Regions from separate parts of the Paenibacillus sp. FSL K6-2859 genome, predicted to be linked through region 1. Evidence: riboswitches for the same ligand, from Rfam matches in the RefSeq annotation. Region 1 holds a riboswitch; the other holds the start of a gene.
The links. A riboswitch is a leader RNA that binds a small molecule or an ion and turns the genes downstream of it on or off. The one in region 1 is predicted to bind S-adenosylmethionine.
Positions count from the first base shown of each region.

Region 2: linked by a shared signal. The riboswitch ahead of metA (homoserine O-acetyltransferase MetA) and the one ahead of MHB64_RS25910 (methionine ABC transporter ATP-binding protein) in region 1 are both predicted to bind S-adenosylmethionine.

Region 1 covers NZ_JBBOYU010000001.1:5,810,229-5,813,648, reverse strand. Annotated here, with positions in the region: gene MHB64_RS25920 (COX15/CtaA family protein) at 1-314, shown strand, start outside; gene MHB64_RS25915 (Cthe_2314 family HEPN domain-containing protein) at 424-1,158, shown strand; SAM riboswitch class I at 1,260-1,399, shown strand; gene MHB64_RS25910 (methionine ABC transporter ATP-binding protein) at 1,500-2,516, shown strand; gene MHB64_RS25905 (methionine ABC transporter permease) at 2,516-3,175, shown strand; gene MHB64_RS25900 (MetQ/NlpA family ABC transporter substrate-binding protein) at 3,234-3,420, shown strand, end outside.
Region 2 covers NZ_JBBOYU010000001.1:1,906,099-1,909,518, forward strand. Annotated here, with positions in the region: gene corA (magnesium/cobalt transporter CorA) at 1-425, opposite strand, end outside; SAM riboswitch class I at 825-955, shown strand; gene metA (homoserine O-acetyltransferase MetA) at 1,070-1,990, shown strand; gene MHB64_RS08310 (aminotransferase class I/II-fold pyridoxal phosphate-dependent enzyme) at 2,027-3,199, shown strand.

The DNA of each region.
Region 1 (3,420 bases):
CGGCTTTGATCTTATTTATACTTACTGCGGTGCTTGGTCATTTAGCCTTTTGGAAGCATAAGGATTACCCAGAGCTAAGAGCTCTTGGCGTAGCTGCTGTTCTGCTATGCTTGATGCAGGTGTTTAGTGGAGCTGCTGTTGTTTACACGCTTGATAATGAAAGATTGTACATATTTGCCGCCTTGGCTCATATTTTGTTGATTGCCTGTTTGTTTGGTGTTCTATGTTATATGAGTGTAAGAGTCTGGCAGCTGAATCGCGCGAGAAATGTTGTTGTTGAAAAAAATAGAGCAAATCCAATGACACCGTTGTAACGCCCTTAGTAGAAAGTTCCCACCGTGGATAGAGTCGCTTTACCTGCGGAATAATAAAGTGGAAATCGGTATATCGTGGTGCTGGATAAAACTTTAGGAGGACTGGGTTATGCTGCGGGTTATACTTGGAGAGCCGCCTCGAAAGAACAGCGGTGTATTGGCTGACGCGATGGAGAACATGGCCACATTTGCAGCCTTACTGCGCAAGGAAATGAACGCTCATGAGGATAATGACCATGAATACCGCAAGCTGGAGATTTGGACACGTGGACTGATCTCGTCACTGGATGAATTGGAGCAAAGCTGGTTCGCGGCCGCTTTTTACCGGAAATCGGTAATCGCTGGTTATATGGACGATATGTCACCAGTGGAACAAGGCGATTATGCGCGTTATGTTTATTTTTATAAAGATGGATTTATTCGTGTATTCTCTCTTCTGGACAAGCTTGGAACGGTGCTGAATCATTTTTATGACCTCAAAACCTCCAAATTAAAAACGCATTTTTCTTATTTTACAGTGCTGCGTCAACTTCAGTTATTGAATGTGCATCCTGCGTTAGCGGATCAACTCGAACAGATCAAGAACTCTTATCGTGATCCACTGGAGAATCTACGCAAGCGCAGAAATGCTGAAATTCATTATATGAATTCCGAAATGCAGGATGATTTATGGCAGCGACATCAAGGCTTGCATGACAAAATTCAGCTTGAGGATTTAGATAGCCATCTTGAGGATTTAAAGCAGTCCCTTGAAATGAACTGTAAAACATTAATCGCGGCATTCAGCTACAGCAATGAACAGCTGCGTAAGGAAATCAGCAAGGCAAAGAGCATACAATCCTAAGCGTTCAAGATATTTCCTTTTGACAAAAAACAAGAAACTTACTATACTTATGCTTGCATTAAAGTCTGTACGAATTCAAACATAAAAATTTCATACTCTATATCTTATCGAGAGTGGCGGAGGGATAGGCCCGATGAAGCCCGGCAACCGATTTGTATACAACGCGATTAGCGTTATATACAAATGTCATGGTGCTAATTCCTACAATGACGCAAGGTTTGTGGTCGTTGGCAGATGAGAAGGCATTGTCTAAATAAACACACAGAGCCTCTTGCGATCTGCATCGATCGTCGGAGGTTTTTTTGTATGGAATAAGTGAAATATAAAGGGGGCGACGAGCGTTGATTAATCTAAAAGGAATAACAAAGGTATTTGGAAAAGGCAGCCATGCGGCTACAGCACTTTCCGGATTGAATCTGTCTATCGAAAAAGGTGAAATATTCGGAGTCATTGGCCATTCTGGCGCGGGGAAAAGTACATTGATCCGTTGCATTAATCTGTTGGAACGTCCGACAGAAGGAGAGGTTTGGGTTGATGGTGTAGAGCTAACCAGTCTTAGCCAAGCTCAGCTGCAGGAACAGCGGCGCAAAATTGGGATGATTTTTCAACATTTCAATCTGCTATCTTCAGCGACGGTGTACGATAATATTGCTTTTCCTCTGCGACTCACAGGCGTTTCGAGAACAGGTATTGATGCAAAAGTAAAAGACTTGCTTGCCCTAGTGGGGCTTGAAGATCACAAGGATAAGTATCCCTCTCAATTATCAGGAGGGCAAAAGCAACGGGTCGGCATCGCACGGGCACTTGCCAGCGACCCTGATGTGCTGCTGTGTGACGAGGCAACCTCTGCGCTTGACCCACAAACGACAGACTCTATTCTTAAGCTATTGCTCGATATTAATAAACGATTCCATCTGACCATTGTGCTGATCACTCACGAAATGCACGTGATTCAGAGCATCTGCGACCGTGTTGCGGTCATTCATGGTGGTGGTATCGTTGAGCAGGGTAAAGTGACGGAGGTATTCCTGAAGCCGCAGCATGAGGTCACCCGCGATTTCATTCGCAGTGAATCACAGAATGAGGGCCCCCTTCGTACGGCGCTTGACGCTGCTGCTGGGGACAACTCTCAGGCCGTCAAAATTACTTTTTTCGGAGAGAAGACCTACGGCTCTGCCCTTTCCAATGTAGTACGTGAGACAGGTGTTAGCTTTGCCATTCTGCATGGTACCATCTCAACGATTAAAGACGTACCTTATGGGCAAATGATTGTTCGGTTCGAAGGACCCGCTGAAGCGATTGCTGTGACGATAGCTGAACTAACCGCTCAAGGGCTTGAAGTGGAGGTGATTTCGTAATGAATTTCGCAGATTTAAACTGGCAAGAAATGATGGATGCTACCGTTGCTACTTTGGAAATGTTACTATTTTCCGGAATATTCACAATTATTCTTGGTTTACCACTCGGAATTCTATTGTATTTATGGGGAAGATCGAATAGTATAGTAATCAGAGTAACTTACTCGGTCTTATCATTCATTGTAAACATTCTACGATCCGTACCATTTATCATTTTGATGGTGGCATTGATTCCTTTTAGTAAAGCCGTTGTTGGTACCGCCATTGGTGTACTGGGCACGATTCCACCGCTTGTGATTGGTGCTGCTCCGTTTTTTGCCCGTCTGGTAGAGACGGCACTAAGAGAGGTAGACCGCGGAGTGATCGAAGCCGCACAAGGTATGGGGGCATCGACGAATCAAATCGTTATGCGTGTTCTTTTGCCAGAGGCTCGTCCAGGTCTGCTCGCCGGGGTTACGATCACACTGGTTACACTGGTCTCTTATACGGCCATGTCCGGGATGATAGGCGGCGGCGGTCTAGGTGATCTAGCGATCCGTTATGGATATTACCGTTATGAGAAGGAAGTTATGATTATCGCTGTAGTCTTAATGGTCATACTGGTGCAACTGCTACAGATGGCCGGTGATCGACTAGTAAGACATTTTACACGGAAATAAGGTACGTCTATATATAGCCTTATTCATACAAATACCAAGGATAAGAGGGGGATTTAAAATGAAAAAATTACTACTTACTTTTTTTAGTCTGACATTGGTTGTGGTGCTAGCTGCTTGCGGCAATAACAATAATGCTTCTAACTCGGCTGCCACTAATGCACCTGAAAACGGTGCTGCAACTACAGAACCAGTGAAATTGGTGGTTGGTGCTTCACCTGTTCCACACGCTGAGATCTTAAAAGCTA
Region 2 (3,420 bases), 3.9 Mb from region 1:
AAATAGTTATCCACGACAAGGTCAATTAGTAAGTAAAGGAACATATCCGGTTCACTTACTTCTTGCTCCCAGAGCATAGGCTTCAGGATTCGTAGTTCATTGATCTTTTGCTTCGTGACAGTGATGATGTAATGTCTTCCAAGGAATACATTGAGCGCCCGTAGGAAAATTTCTTCATCGTCAAAGCGGATGCTATTTACAACTATAAAGTAGTGACTTTCGTATATTTCGATCTTCGGACGCTGATCCTCTTCGCTAAGGCAATCCTCAACAGCAAGATCATGTAGGTTGAATAAGGGCTGAAGCAGCTCCAAATCCTCAACATCGGCGTCAATCCAATAGAACCCTTCCGTTGGGGGTGTTAGTGTTTCATCAATTTCATCAATAGGTGTAAAAACCCCTGCATTCACCAGCCGGATTTTCATCTGATTTCACTCCTCCTATCCCCAGGTCTTCACTAGGGACTGCTAAATTAAGCACAGAGAAAAAAATCAGCTTGGCCGGGCGTTACAATCAATACATAGGGCCAAATGACGTTTCGAGGGCATGAAGAAGAACTGCTCCCGCCGCCGGCAAGCTGATGATTATCCTGTGTGGTTGCTCATTCTGTACACATATTTGCGAGCTCGGGTCGCCTTCCATTCTTCTTCTCACCTCTTCTTTTCGTTCAGGTATGAAATACTTGTCTAGTATAACAACGGAGTATGCCTCTTTCAAGCAAATTTATTGTGATTTTGAGGCTTCTTCAGCATTGTATGGACTTGACGAAAAGGAGGTTCATGATTTAAAGTGAATTTTAAAGTAATTTAATTGAATACAGCTAAATCTTATCAAGAGCAGGTGGAGGGACTAGCCCTATGAAACCCGGCAACCGGCGTGTAAACGCACGGTGCTAATTCTTGCGGAATTTCTGCAGACGTCTAATCGTCTTCAGGAATATTCTGGCAGATGAGAGAGGCGCATATGACTGTAGATATGACCTTTCTCGATTTCCGAGGAAGGTCTTTTTATTGTTCAGCAAGCCGCAGTGCGGCAAAACAACTAAATTCAGCTAAGGAGTGGAAAGACAATGCCAATTAAAATTCCCGACAGTTTACCGGCGAAAGAAGTACTATCCGGAGAAAATATTTTTGTGATGGACGAAAGTCAGGCTTTCCATCAGGATATCCGTCCACTACGGATTGCTATTCTGAACCTCATGCCGACTAAAGAGACGACAGAGACTCAATTGCTGCGTTTAATTGGAAATTCGCCACTACAAGTTGATGTTACTTTATTGCATCCGCGTTCCCATATTTCCAAGAATACTTCTGCGGAACATTTGAAGAGCTTTTACAAAACCTTTGACGAGATCAGCCACCGCCGTTTAGATGGTTTAATCGTTACAGGTGCTCCTGTAGAACAAATGGAGTTCGAGGAAGTATCGTATTGGGAAGAGCTGAAAGAGATTTTTGAATGGAGCAAGGACAATGTGACTTCAACTATGCATATTTGTTGGGCGGCACAGGCAGGCTTATATCATCATTTTGGTGTTCGTAAAGTGGCATTGCCTGAGAAATGTTTTGGCGTCTTCCCTCATACGATTAATCAAAATAACATTAAACTGTTGCGCGGCTTTGACGAGGTGTTCCATGTACCACACTCTCGTCATACCGATGTCTCCCGTGAAGATATTGAGAATAATCCAGATCTGCAGATTCTGGCGGAATCCGAAGAAGCTGGTATGTATCTAGTGGCTACAAACGACGGAAAACAAATATTTGTGACCGGACATTCCGAATATGATCCTCTATCCTTGAAATGGGAATATGACCGTGATGTGTCTAGAGGGATGGAGATGGCTTTGCCGAAACATTACTTCCCTAAAGATGATCCAGAACGTACACCTCCAGCAGTATGGCGTGCGCATGCCAATTTATTATTCTCTAACTGGCTCAATTACTATGTATATCAAGAAACGCCTTATGATATCGACCCGATTGTTTATTAATAATAACGCTACAATATAAATTAGGAGGCATTAATCATGGATGACAAACTTAGGATTGAAAGTAGACTGGCTCAAATAGGTTCTCAAGAAGATCCAGCCACTGGAGCAATTAATTTTCCAATTTATAATGCAACGGCATTTCGTCATCCAAAACTCGGTCAGAGCACAGGGTTTGATTATAGCCGCACCAAGAGTCCGACCCGTTCAGTACTTGAGAATGCAGCTGCGGAACTGGAATCTGGAGATGCAGGATTTGCTTGTAGCTCAGGGATGGCAGCGATACAAACGGTGCTTACCTTGTTCGCTCAAGGCGACCATTTGATCGTTTCGCTGGATCTTTACGGCGGTACCTATCGTTTGTTGGAACGGATTATGTCCAAGTTTGGAATCACTGCTTCTTATGTAGACACGAATGATTTGGATGCACTGGAAGCTTCACGTCGTCCAAATACGAAAGCTGTATTTATTGAAACGCCAACGAATCCACTTATGATGATCACGGATATTGAAGCTGTATGCACTTGGGCACGTCACCATGGGTTACTTAGCATTGTAGATAATACCCTGCTGACTCCATTCTTCCAACGGCCTATAGAATTAGGTGCGGATATTGTAGTTCATAGCGCTACTAAGTATTTGGGTGGTCATAATGATGTACTGGCAGGCCTAATTGTATCCAAGGGTGTAGAATTATCAGCTGAAATAGCTATTCTACATAACTCTATTGGAGCTGTACTTGGACCAACAGACAGTTATCAGTTGATGAGAGGCTTGAAGACATTGGCGCTGCGTATGGAGCGTCACGAGAGCAATGCACTAGCGATTGCTCGATACTTATTAGAGCATCCAGCGGTTGCGGAAGTGTTCCATCCAGGATTGCCGGATCATCCAGGACATGAAATCCAGAATCGCCAATCTTCAGGCAATACCGGTATTTTTTCTTTCAAATTAAAAGATGCCAGATACGTGGAGCCGCTTCTTCGTCATATTCGTCTGATTGCATTCGCAGAGAGCCTTGGCGGCGTAGAGTCACTTATGACTTATCCGGCTGTACAAACGCATGCTGATATTCCAGTGGAGATTCGAAATGCTGTGGGGGTAGATGACCGATTGCTGCGTTTCTCCGTCGGTATTGAACATGCAGAGGATTTGATTGCTGATCTTGGCCACGCCCTGGAAGCTGCTAAGACAGAAATTGACCCCGAGTAACAGCAAGAGATGTTCACTCAAGCGTTAGTGGAGAAATAGAGGATAACTAGCAGTATCGCTTAGTGCGATGCTGCTTTTCTTCTGGATGGGAATTTGCGAAGAATGTAAAAGCATTTTTCAAGCTGTTCAGATTGTGATACGATGAGGAAATGAACTGTTCAATTGTATGAGAAAGGGTTGTCATCTTGAAAAAGAGACAACGTTTTTTCTTCCTGTAATTT